3 regions of the Peribacillus sp. NPDC096379 genome follow, and region 1 is predicted to be linked to each of the others. Evidence: riboswitches for the same ligand, from Rfam matches in the RefSeq annotation. Region 1 holds a riboswitch; each other region holds the start of a gene.
What was found. A riboswitch is a leader RNA that binds a small molecule or an ion and turns the genes downstream of it on or off. The one in region 1 is predicted to bind cobalamin.
Positions count from the first base shown of each region.

Region 2: another riboswitch for cobalamin. It lies ahead of metE (5-methyltetrahydropteroyltriglutamate--homocysteine S-methyltransferase); the one in region 1 lies ahead of ACIQZI_RS19390 (FecCD family ABC transporter permease).
Region 3: another riboswitch for cobalamin. It lies ahead of ACIQZI_RS22635 (hypothetical protein); the one in region 1 lies ahead of ACIQZI_RS19390 (FecCD family ABC transporter permease).

Region 1 covers NZ_JBIWFD010000004.1:483,290-487,773, forward strand. Annotated here, with positions in the region: gene cobS (adenosylcobinamide-GDP ribazoletransferase) at 1-121, opposite strand, end outside; gene ACIQZI_RS19380 (bifunctional adenosylcobinamide kinase/adenosylcobinamide-phosphate guanylyltransferase) at 125-706, opposite strand; gene ACIQZI_RS19385 (ATP-binding cassette domain-containing protein) at 699-2,135, opposite strand; gene ACIQZI_RS19390 (FecCD family ABC transporter permease) at 2,135-3,196, opposite strand; cobalamin riboswitch at 3,361-3,506, opposite strand; gene ACIQZI_RS19395 (hypothetical protein) at 3,617-4,345, opposite strand.
Region 2 covers NZ_JBIWFD010000002.1:862,297-866,780, forward strand. Annotated here, with positions in the region: gene ACIQZI_RS13355 (twin-arginine translocase TatA/TatE family subunit) at 63-269, opposite strand; partial or broken gene ACIQZI_RS13365 (alpha/beta fold hydrolase) at 942-1,745, opposite strand; cobalamin riboswitch at 1,928-2,126, shown strand; gene metE (5-methyltetrahydropteroyltriglutamate--homocysteine S-methyltransferase) at 2,274-4,484, shown strand, end outside.
Region 3 covers NZ_JBIWFD010000009.1:9,961-14,444, reverse strand. Annotated here, with positions in the region: gene ACIQZI_RS22640 (ABC transporter substrate-binding protein) at 1-846, opposite strand, end outside; gene ACIQZI_RS22635 (hypothetical protein) at 889-1,383, opposite strand; cobalamin riboswitch at 1,584-1,802, opposite strand; gene ACIQZI_RS22630 (AAA family ATPase) at 2,178-3,134, shown strand; gene ACIQZI_RS22625 (DUF58 domain-containing protein) at 3,134-4,342, shown strand; gene ACIQZI_RS22620 (transglutaminaseTgpA domain-containing protein) at 4,339-4,484, shown strand, end outside.

The DNA.
Region 1 (4,484 bases):
CTGCAAGTGGAAAGGTCTGAACAGCTCGATGAATGGATGGTTCATCCATGGGAAGCTGTTTTTTGATCGGAATTGCCGTGAAGAACTGAAGATTAATTAAATAACCGATGAATACGCTCATTCTTTACTTGCTCCCTTTCATCATGAGTGGAATACCCGATTCAACCAAATAGGCTTGAGTTGAACGAGCAACAAGTTCCTGATGCAGCCTACCAATTGTTTTTTGATAAGCCTGTACGATTTCACTACTTGGTAAAGGTTCGTGCAATACTTCATTACTGACCACAATCAAGCTGAAGCAATGATTTCGTATTGTTTCTATACTTCCCATCATTTTTTCAAAGACGTTTTGGAGATGTTGTTTGCCGAGCTCTGAATCTATCGAAAACAACTCATTATCGAGCCAAGTGGTCAAACAATCCAACAAGACGATTGTCTGTTTATTGTAAAAAGGGATGGAGTTGTCAATATTTCTAGGGAACTCACCAGACTGCCATGGAACAACACTATTTTGACGAGATTGCTGATGCAACTCAATCCGCTGCTGCATTTCTTCATCTTGTGCTCTGCCACAAGCCAAATAATATAACAAGGTTCCAGTATGAGCTCGCGCCAGCTCATGAGCTGCTTTTTCCGCAAACGTGCTCTTCCCGCTACGTACGCCTCCAGTGATAAAGTAGATGGGTGCCGTCTCCATTTCAGCCATCCTTCCATTCTCTATTTTTCATTGCCAGCACCGTACATTCATACACCCCCGTGCTAACTAGCTGAACTAATGATTCCATGGATTCACCTTGTCGGATGTTTGTCCCCCGTTGCGAGGCAGCAATTAAGACGCTATCTTCCGTCGTAGTTTCTGCTCCATATTCATATAACGCCTTTACCTTTGCTTCTGTTGCAATAACAAGACTCTGAATAAACGCTTCTTCCGGTAAACACCCGTTCACAAACACCCATGTATGGACGCTGGGTCCTTTAGCTCTTTCAGTATGAGATGTATGAACCGGAATTCCTTTACCCGCCGTTACCACGATGAAAGTGGAGATATCATCGCCTTCATAGAAACGTACTGCCGCTGTCTTCACATCAACATTCGTCATCATGCCCACCGTTTCGCTTGGATTAAATCCTTTTGCAGACAAGTACTCTATCATTTCCTCGAGAGGATCATGACAATCATAAGTACGCTTAACGTGACAGTTCACAAACGTTTGATTCCAGCTGTCTCCAGCTCCTGTTACTCCAGAAGATAGCGTCTTAAGCGGGATCGGTGAATTCAATGCAATCCACTCATCATTTCTTTCTAAATATCGCTCATTAATCACCAGTGCCTCCTGCTCCTTGGCAAGATGAGCCGGAACAATGAAAAGTTGCGGTTTAGGAAGACTCGGATGTGGTCGATTTTCAATTTCCGTTTGGTATACCGCTTGAATGCGTTCTCGTTTCAGCACTTCATTCGGCCTATCATTGATCTGAATCCTTCCTTTTTCCAACAGTAGCAATCTATCACAGTATAGACTAGCAAGATTTAAATCGTGGAAAATAGAAATAACAGTCAGGTCTTTTTCCTTCGTCCACCTTTTCATCAAGTCGAGTAGCTCCTTCTGATAGGAAAGATCCAAATGATTCGTTGGCTCATCTAGAAAAAGAATTTCCGGTTCTTGTGCCAATGACTGTGCAAGCAAGACACGCTGTTTCTCACCACCAGAAAGCTGTTCAAAAGGTACATGTTGAAATTGGGTGACACCTGTTTGTTCCATAACCTTTTGCACAACTTCTTCATCTTCCGTTGACCAACTCTGCAGTAAACCTTTTTGATGCGCATATCTACCAAGAGAGACCGTCTCTTTTACCGTATAGGAAAAAGCCTGTGTAGAGTGCTGAGGTAGAACGGCAATGACTCTAGCAAGTTCCTTCGTACGATAATCCTGCAGCCTTTTTCCTTTAAGCATGATTTCTCCACTATGATAAGGTAATATGCCACTCATCATTTGGAGCAGCGTAGTTTTTCCACTTCCATTCGGTCCAAGAATTCCAAACAATTCTCCTCTGGCAACCTCGAAGGTAAGGTTTTTCAAAACAGGCATTTCCCTTGTATACCCACCTATTAATTCAGTAACAGTTAGCATATTCATCACCTTCTTTCTATCCTGCGCCGTTTTAATAAGATCATGGCAAAGACAGGGGCACCAATTAACGCGGTAATAACACCAATTGGTAATTCAGCTGGGGAAATAATAATTCTTGAAACAAGATCTGCCAGAATTAAGAATCCACCTCCAATGATCATCGATAACGGCAAGAAATGCTTGTGATCCGGACCAACAAGCTGTCTCGTGAAATGTGGAATCACCAAGCCAACAAAGCCTATTGTCCCTGAAACAGCCACAGCAGCCCCAGTTAGCAGCGAACCTGCAATTAAAATCAGTAGCTTTCTTTGTTTCACATTCACACCTAAATGCTGTGCACGATCTTCTCCAAAGGATAAGGCATTTAATTCACGTGCATTCAGCATAAGGATCACAGCTCCCACGATAAAGAATGGCAAAATAATCCCCACATAGCTCCAGCCACGCATTGAGACACTCCCCAATAGCCAGCCAATAATCTGACGTAATTCTTCTCCAGTCATGGCAATCATCAGGGAAATAAATGCGCCTAAAAACGAACTAAAAATAATCCCTGTTAAAATAATCGTTTCTACCTTCATCGAGCGATCCATTTTCTGTGCAAACAACAGTACAGAGAAAATCGTCAGGAACGAAAATAGGACACTTAATAATGGCAAAGTAAATAACCCGATAACAGGTAGTGACAACCCGAAGAATAGTGTTACAACCGCCCCCACAGAAGCCCCCGAGGAAACGCCGAGTGTATAGGGATCGGCCAACGGGTTACGCAGAAGACCTTGAAACGCTGCACCAGAAATAGCAAGAGATGCTCCTACCAATCCTGCCAAAACAACACGAGGCAAGCGTATTTTCATCACAATATTCGAAAACATCACATTTGCTTCAGTTGACAGCGGTAAATGAAAAACTTCCTTGCCAATAATTCGAAAAAGCTCAGACACAGGCACTGAAACCGAACCTACTGAAATTCCAACAATCATCGAGACAGCAAGAAATGCAAATGCGAGTATATAAGCTAGCTGTTTGTTGTTTTGTAAAATTTTACCTATTTTCAAATCTCCCAAATTCCACTACTCCCTTACCATGCATTTTTAGAGGGAATAAATAAAAGATCAGCCTCCTCTATTTCTTTTAGGAAGTCTGACCCTTATAAGTCAATCGTCTATAGTATGAACAGATGTCCCCATATGTCTGCCACACACCTTCCCATACCCGCAGGCAAATTAAATTGGGTGCACGAATACAGGCAGGCCTCCTGGCTTATGGTCTACGTTACGGTACCATCCATATCTTCATACAGTGGTGGAACCGCGTTGGCACTCACCAACTTCTCTTTTAAGTCCTAGATCAGACACCTATTTCGTTTATGTATTTCGCTTCTATCCATCTATTATACACAATTGAATGCGAAAACTAGTCAGAAAATTATTGCATTGTGAGTCAACAGACAATCATGTTTAATAATCCTCTGACACAACTACTTTTTATTCTTTGCTCTGCATGGATTCTAAGTATTTTATTAGCTCTTCGTCATCATCAGTTCGGAACACTTCTTGAGTATAGTCAAAAATAATATAGGTGGGGGTGCTTTCTATTTTCAATTCAGGATATCCAGATGGTAATTTTCCATCTGCATCCATCGTGTGAATAGGGCTTAAATCATACTTATTTTCATCAAAATTAACAGGACTAACACCCGATTTTCCAAGGATAATCAAAGCACTGTTTTCATGTTCCCTTGGCAATAATCCCTGATAAGAAACGAGTTGCTTAACGTCCAGTTTAATGGAATATGTCGCCTCTTGCCCATTTTTCCACTTTGCATGGATGACATAAGATTTATAACCAACCCAGTTGTCCAAGGCATACTCTCTGAAACTGACTGTATCCCACTCCTCCGTTCTTAAATAATCCTCTTCATCCCCAAAGCTATTCATCTCTGAAACAATGAAACTTTCGGGTTCTTCAGCGAAATCAATTATAAGTTTTGTTCGAGGGTTAACCTTAGTAATTGGATCTTCTTTTTCGCCTTTCACAATTACAATCCCGTCCCTTTCAAAACTGCGAACCTGATAAGCAACCTTATCTCCATCAACTGTCGCGAGTAACTCTGGAGGTGTATGAAGTTTCTTTGTTTTGGCTTTATCTAGGGTATATAGTGAAAGGGAGCCTCCAAAAATAAGAACTACTATTAACAATAGATTTTTCTTCATTAGATTCCCCCCGCAAAAATTGTTTTATGAACTCTATTCGAATTCCTTGAGGTTATTACTATTGGCGCAATCTTTTTAAAATGAAGGAAATATAAAAGTATTCTTTCCCATTTTATCACAGCGTAAATACAAAATAGTC
Region 2 (4,484 bases), on a different contig from region 1:
AGGTTATAAAGACTATTAATTGTGTGTAGTGTGCACAAACTAACCATTATTGGAAATCACGTTTATTTTTTTGAAACTTCTTTTGCAATTTTTATGTCTTCTTTTACATCCTCTTTAATATCATCTGTTAATTCTTTTGTCGCTTTTTTAAATTCCCGTAGTGAATTTCCGACGGCTCGTCCAATTTCAGGAAGCTTACTAGGACCAAAGACGATAAGTGCTAATATAAGGATGAGAATTAAACCTGGCACACCAATATTGGAAAACATATTTTCACTCCTCTTGTGTAGATATCTATTATTATAGACTTTTATCAAGCGTTTGCAAGATGGATATTTAGCGTAAGACTCCTGATCATACTAAGAATAAAAAAGTAAAATGAATTGTATTTTTCTCAATCATTTAGGCTTGCAATCTTTGTTCATTTCAGATATTATACTAATACAAGCTGCGTTGTACGTATTGATAATTAAGTTTTAACCTTTAAGCTGTAATAGGGAGTTTTATATCAAAACAAGAATGTCAGGCCTTTTTCATTGACTGAGGACATACAGGACTGTTTTTGCAAACACCCACTTTGAGGAGTGGTGGTTTAAAACTTTATTACTGAGCTTACGGCAATGGCGGCTACCTAATTGTTAGGGACAAAACCAGTTCTTTATAGAACTGGTTTTTTTAATATTCCAAAAGAAATCTCTCGTATCCAAGGATCCAATTCTTGGGTATGGGAGTGTTCTACATATATGTCTTAAGATTTTCCACGCCTCAGGAAACAGCTAAAGTACATGAATCTCATCAATTCTAAGGATTCAGTATCTGTTTTTAACTCCGCCAATTCATTAATATATTGTCTTCATTCGTCTAATCTATCTTACCAACATTTTAATCTTTTTATGAAAGAACAGATGTGTTCCTGCAAAAGGAGCTCATTTAAATGAAAATTATAATAAGACTTTTAGCAGTTCTTGATTAAATTTGTCTTTTTCATCATAAAAAAGACCATGTCCGCTATTTTCAAAAGGAATGAGTTTAGACTGAGGGATATTCTTGTGCATCACCTGAGCTAATTCATACGGACATACTTGATCTTTTTTACCATGCAGAATAGTTGTTGGAATCCTGATTGCAACTAAGTCGTTTCTTAGATCTTCATCACGTAAGGATTCAGAAGCCTTCATTGTCCCTTGACCAGATGCTTCAAAACCAAGTGTCAAAAACCAGTCGTTAAATTCACGACTAATTTTACTTGCAAAAAACATCTTGCCGAATTCATCAAGTATCTTTGGTCGATCCTGATAGGCTTGACTAATAATTGAATTTACTGCCGAAACCGGCATTCCATACGGAAAGTTATTCCTTTGAACAAACGATGGGGCTGCAGCACCTGCAAGAATTAATTGGCTAATATTGTGCCCGGCGTGTCTAGACATATAACGGGTTGCAATGACACCACCGATTAAAAAGGCAATTAAAGTAGGATTAGTTAATTTTAACGTGTCAATAATCCCGCGGATATCATCAGCCATTTCGTTATACGAGTATAAGCTAAAGGGGCGATCTGATTTTCGAAATCCACGTAAGTCAAGTGCAATGCAGCGAATCCCGTATTCAGGCAGAATATCTAACTAATATTCGTACATTTTATGATTGACAGGCCAACCATGAATAAATAAGGCTGGTTTCCCATTTCCAATATCCTCTACAAAAATATTTACATTGTTATCAGTCTGGATATAATAGGCCATTAAATCACCCTCTCATTCACCGGTATATGGATCGAATGATGAAAAAAATGATAAGATATTCGAAACTATTTACAACGTTTATCCCTGAATTATCTGACCAAATAAAAAGATACTTGCGAAATCAGACAAGATGATATAATCTTAATCCCAATAAACTTTTTATTGCGAGAATTCAAAAAATGAATAATATTCAAACGATAGGTGTTAAAAGCAACAAGCAACATGTTTTTAACTTAAAAGGGAAGTTCGGTGTAAATCCGACACGGTCGCGCCACTGTTATGGGGAGTTCTTTATCGTTAACCACTGTTTCATCATGAAATGGGAAGGGATAGAAAACGATGAACCTAAGTCAGGAGACCTGCCTATTGGATGCGCTTATTACCTACGCGAAAATAGGGAGGAGTGATAGCCGTATGTTGAAACTGATTGCTAGTCTCAACTCTAGTTAACTATGTCTATCATTAGTCTCTCTTTATTGCAAAGAGAGACTTTTTTATTGAGGCAATTAAAATTGAAATGGGGGAACAATAATGGGAATTAAAAGTTCAAACGTAGGCTATCCGAGAATTGGTGAAAATCGCGAATGGAAAAAATGTTTAGAATTGTTTTGGGCAGGAGAGCTGACCGAGTCGCAATTTACAAGCAAGATGGAAGAAATTCGCCTATCACATTTACGAAAACAACAGGAAAAAGGAATTGATCTCATTCCTGTCGGTGATTTCAGTTATTATGATCATGTATTAGATACAGCTGTTATGTTTGGGCTCATCCCAACACGATTTAAAACAGAAGGAAAGCAACTTTCACTTCAAACCTATTTTGAAATTGCCAGAGGCAGTAAAGGTAAAGTAGCATCAGAAATGACAAAATGGTTCAATACAAACTATCACTATATCGTGCCCGAGTTAGAAGATGCACAACCGGTTTTAGTAGAAAACTGGCCATTGAAATTATATAAAGAAGCAAAAGAAAAATTAGGGATAAATGGGAAGCCTGTCATCCTCGGGCCGATCACTTTTTTGGCATTGTCAAAAGGATACGATGATCAAAAACGCAAGGAATTGTTACAAGCGCTTATTCCACTTTACGTCGAAGTATTGCAACAATTAGAAGAAGCGGGTGCTGAGTGGATACAAATTGATGAACCACTTTTAGTAAAGCAGATTGATCGTGAAATTTTACGTGATGTTAATGAAGTGTACACAGCTTTTAAAAAGTCCGTCCCAAACGTAAAAATCATTCTACAAACGTATTATGAAAGTATCGAACATTATCAAGCCATCGTTCAATTACCAGTTGCAGGAATTGGTCTCGATTTTGTTCACGACGAAAACATGAATATTGCTCAATTACAAGCAATTGGTTTCCCGAAAGATAAGGTTTTGGCAGCAGGAGTCATTGACGGCCGAAATGTCTGGAAAGCCAATTTACAAGAGAAAGCAAAACTCATCGGAACATTAACAAGTATAGTTGACGATAATCGTCTCATAATTCAACCATCTTGTAGCTTACTTCATGTTCCTGTGACAGTGAAAAGTGAACAAAGCTTAGAGGCCATTGTTAAAAATGCACTATCTTTTGCAGATGAAAAACTGGATGAAGTGGTCTTGTTAACGAAATTTGCAAAACATGAACTAACTGTTGAAGAGCTTGACAAATGTGACCAAGCAGTTAGATTATTAAATCATTCATCGTTCCGAAACGTGAGAGAAGTGCAAGATACATTAGTAAATTTATCTCATTATTCAATAACTCGCGTAGATGCAAGCGAACGAAAAGCATTGCATGATAAACGATGGGATTTACCATTACTTCCAACGACAACAATCGGTAGTTTCCCGCAAACGAAAGTGGTACGAAAGCAACGTTTGAAATGGCGAAAAGGGGAACTATCAAACGAACAGTATGAGCAATACATTAAAGAAGAAATTAAAAAGTGGATTGATATTCAAGAAGAACTTGGTTTAGATGTACTCGTTCATGGTGAATTTGAACGGACAGATATGGTTGAGTTCTTTGGTGAAAAATTAGCAGGTATTGCGATTACAACGTATGGCTGGGTGCAATCATATGGTTCACGTTGTGTTAGACCACCAGTTATTTTTGGTGATGTCGTCTTAACAAAACCAATGACAGTAAAAGAAACGGTTTATGCGCAAAACTTGACCACAAAACCTGTAAAAGGCATGTTAACAGGCCCTGTGACCATTTTAAATTGGTCATTTGTGCGTGATGACATAAGTCGTAAAGATGTCTTAAGTCAATTGGCATTGGCAATCCGACAGGAAGTCGAAGCTTTAGAAGCAAGCGGTATCGGTATGATTCAGGTCGATGAACCAGCCTTAAGAGAAGGATTGCCGTTGAAAACAGAAAAAACTGAAACCTATTTAAAAGTAGCGGTTGATGCTTTTAAATTATCAACATCGTCTGTGAAGGAAGAAACACAAATTCATACTCATATGTGTTATGCGAACTTTGAAGATATTATTGAAGCCATTGATGCACTTGATGCAGATGTCATCTCGATTGAAACGTCAAGAAGTCATGGTGAATTAATTCGCTCATTTGAAGAACATTTGTATCATAAGGGGATTGGTCTTGGCGTTTATGATATTCATAGCCCGCGTGTACCAACATTGGAAGAGTTATCACAAAATATAGAACGTGCCCTGCAAGTCTTAGATTACCGTTTATTCTGGGTTAACCCTGACTGTGGTTTAAAAACGCGCGGTATTGAA
Region 3 (4,484 bases), on a different contig from region 1:
TGTAAGTTGGTCCCACCCTGTACGGCTCTTAATTTCTTGTTCAGGTTTTTCAATAAAACCGGCAGTTGTTGTGATGACAGCAGGGTTGCGTTTAATAACTTCTTCCTCAGAAACTTTGATCCAACCTTCTTGATCCTCAAATATGTTGGTTACACCCGCTTTTGCAAGGATTTCTTGTTGAAATGTCTTCTTTCCAGGTGTGTAGATTTCTGGAGCAGGACTTATTTCTAAATAGACACTTTTCTTTTCATTAATAGAGTCTGTTTTTTCAATGACAGCTGCAACTTGGTTTTTAATCGTATCGACGATTTCGCTCCCTTTCTCCTTAACGCCCATTACTTCAGCAATTTGCTGAATGTCTCCGTAAACATCTTCAAATGTAGCAGCAGATGCAATGACAAAGATTGGGATTCCCGCATCTTTCAGCGGCTGTAAAGTAGCTTCGTCGCCAATTGTATAGGCGATGATGACGTCTGGGTTTAACGCAATTATTTTCTCTGCGTTAATATTCATTGAATCAGAAACAGATTCAATATCGGCAGCTTCTTTTGGATAGTTATCAACATCTGTGACCCCAACTACTTTTTCACCTGCTCCTAGAGCAAAGAGAATTTCTGTATTGCTTGGTTGAAGGGAGATCACTTTTTCAGGTACTTTATCAAAGGTGATCTTGTCGCCAAGATCATCAGTTACTGAATAGGGCTGGTCTTTTTCTTTTTTAATTTCACTTGCAGGGGCATTATCCTTACTTGGTGCTGTTTGATTATTATTCCCACAGCCAGCAAGTACTAAAATAAAAGAAAGCATTAGTGCGAGTAACCAATTGTTCCATATGAATTTTTTCATTGTGTTCTCCTCATTTCTCATTCCTATAAATGGATGGATGTATTATTTTTTCGTCGATTTAATGTCATAGCATATACTCTCGTGAGGGATTTCCTCAACACCAAGTTGTTTATTTACATAGACGGCCATAACGAATAAAACGTTTGCTAGTAAATGAGCGTAATCGAACAGGATTTTAGGAACTTCTCTTTCAAGACTCACTTTATGTAGCGCTCTTACTGACTTCTTCGCTTCACTGCGGCAAGTGTGCAAAATACAGGCACCGGGAGTTCCTTGTGGCAAGACAAAAGTACCGATAGAGTCTTTGACCTCTGCTGTATAAAAATCATACATACCACTTAGGCGATCTAAGTCTTCTTGCGTGATACCTAATCGTCCGCGTACTGAGCCGTTTAGATTATAGCCCATGTCGAGTAAGTACATTAAATCTTTGTGTACAACAGGTACGTTTTTAGTAAATGCACAAGCTAAGCCAATACGAGATGTCAAGGAGTCAGTCCTGATCTCGAAGTCCACTGTTGAAGCGGATTCGCGCATGTACGGGTAACACATAAAACGGAAATCTTTTTTTGTCAAATGTAATCCCCCTTATATGATGAATAGAGTGAATAGCCCTTGAAATCGTTTTTTATAACAAAAAAACCGACCAAGAAAATTGGGCGGCACACCATCCTACATATCCAGTTGGAAAGAAAAGATGAGAGTTGCCGTACAATCCTCTTATCTTCCGAAGAGTATAATACGATGGAAAGAAGGCAGGTCTCCTGGCTTGTGCATCCATTTACTTTAAGGTCCTTCCCATTTTATATAACGGATTGCGTGCTACGTCCGATTCCGTTAAATAAAACAGTGGCATATCCTTATTTCATCGCACTTACAGTTGCGGAAACAGCTTCGGTTCTTCACCGAATTCCCTATTAAGCTGAAAGTTCAGCACCTTTTTTCTGCAAGATTATATTCACTTATCAATAGTTTACCATATAATTCCGATAAGAAAGTCATACTTTTTGTGATGTTTACTAATACATATGTTTACTAGATCTAAAAATTTGAAAATTTGTGCAATTATGATATATGTTGAATGAAAGATCCACCATTTTTCTTCCAGTTTGATAAAACTCATTTTGATGCGAAATATGCTCAACTCTACTGGGTAAGGCCATTATGTAAAGTTTGTAAATATATTGGAAAAAGAAGGGTTAGAAAGGGAGTCGTCGAATGTAGTTTAAGTTAAAGTAATTTTAAATGAATTGTGTCGATAGGATGAAAAGGTTAGTTGTTTTTTCAGATCTTTTGAAAATCGATAAGGGATGAATCACAGGAGGTAAGGTATGACATATGAAGGAAAGCACCCAAAGTTAAATGAAGTGATACGTAATATCGAGAAGGTTATTATTGGGAAAAGAGATATAGCAGAATTAAGTGTAGTGGCTTTACTTTCGGGAGGTCATGTTTTATTGGAAGATGTTCCAGGTGTAGGTAAGACGATGATGGTCCGTGCGCTGGCCAAGTCAATCAGTGCAGACTTTAAACGAATTCAATTCACACCTGACCTGCTGCCGTCTGATGTAACAGGCGTTTCCATATATAATCCAAGGGAGCAAGAATTTACTTTTCGTCCTGGGCCGATTATGGGGAATATTATCCTGGCTGACGAGATTAATCGAACATCTCCGAAAACTCAGTCAGCCTTATTAGAAGGGATGGAAGAGGCAAGTGTGACGATTGATGGTGTAACGAGAGTGCTGGAGCAACCATTCTTTGTTATGGCAACACAAAACCCTATCGAATATGAAGGAACGTACCCTCTTCCTGAAGCTCAACTTGATCGTTTTTTATTAAAAATGAAAATGGGATACCCAGATATATTTGAAGAAGTGGAAGTTTTGAATCGTGCGCGTTTGGCTTCACCGCTTGATAGTCTTGGACCCGTTATGTCATTGGTTGAACTACGCGGTTTGCAGCAAGAGTCAAAGGCGGTTATTGTCGATGATGCGATTAAGCATTATATTGTTGAAATGACACAAACAACGCGCCAGCATCGCAGTGTATATTTAGGTGCGAGTCCTCGTGGTTCGATTGCCTTAATGAAAGCATCTCAAAGCTACGCTCTATTATATGACCGGGATTATGTGTTGCCGGACGATGTTCAATATCTTGCCCCATTTGTGTTATCGCATCGCCTTATCTTGAAATCTGAAGCGAAGTACGAAGGGATTACAGCTGAGCAGGTGGTTGCTGAAATTATTGATAATATTCCTGTACCAGTAAAAAGGGCTGTGAATTAATGATGAAATCGTTGGTAGAGAAAATGAGACCTTATGCAAAGGTTGTAGTGCTTATTAGTTTGGTAGTCTTGGCATTTGGGTTTGCGATGTTTCAGGGAGGTTTTCTCAGTTGGTTTCTGTTCTATACGTTTCTGCCATTTGCCCTTTATTCGATAGGGCTGTTTTTCTATCCTATCCACAAGTTCACGGTAACAAGATCGTTAGATAAAACGGAACTCAGAACAGGGGAATCGATTGAAGCCAGAATTGAAATCACACGAAAAGACCGCTTCCCGTTGTTATTTCTTCTAGTGGAAGAAGAGCTTAATGGCCGATTAGGCAAAAACACGTCCATGAAGAAGGCGTTCATTTTCCCTTGGTTCCGGAAATCATTTTCGATTACGTTTTTGCTTCATAATCTTCCAAGAGGGGAGCACGGCTTGTCTGCGATCCGTCTGAAAACTGGAGATATGATTGGATTATTTGAAAAGGAAGCCAATTATGATCTTCCAAAAAAAGTCCTAGTCTGGCCTGCTTATTATGATTTGTCGTATAAGCAATTGGAGAATTTCTTTAATCAAGGAGAAGCAGGGTCTGTAAAAAAGATGCAAAGAGAGCATTCAATTGTCAGTGGAGTTCGAGAATACCAGCCGGGTGACCAAATGTCATGGATTAACTGGAAAGCGACAGCCAATAAGAATGCCATTATGACCAAGGAATTTGAAGAACAGAAAAGTCATGATGTATATTTGGTCCTGGATGAAGCTTCATCAGAGTCCTTTGAAGATTCGGTAGTATTTGCTGCCTCCTTCGCGCATGTTCTTCTGAAGAAAGGGATACTAGTTGGCTATGCAGGTTCGGCGATGCATGAGGCGCCACTACCGATCCGAGGTGGAGATGGACAGCTCCAAAGAATCCTTTACCGACTTGCCAAAACAGAAGCAGATGAAAAAGGGAGTTTAAGTTCCTTGCTTGGATCACATCAAACCGTATTATCTCAAAATGTAGCGATCATCTTGATTACTTCGCATTTGGATCAAAGAATGGTGGAACAAATCAGTGCGTATAAAATGAACCAGTCCATTACGATAGTTTGTATAAAAAAAGAAGGACAGTTAGCAGCTGAAGATCTTTTTGCAAAGCGATCCGCCTATATAAGAGGGATGAGAGTTAGTTATTTGGAGCAGGGACATTTTGAATCTGGATTAGTCGAGGTGATGGCTCAATGATTCAAAGAACTAGTCTACTCGATATATTGTTGAAAGTGGTTTTATACGGATACGGCACTTTGTTGTTATGGGAATGGCTACAGCCGGTTAATCAACTGACAGATACCGATAATATGGGCGTGTTTATTGTATTTATGTGTCT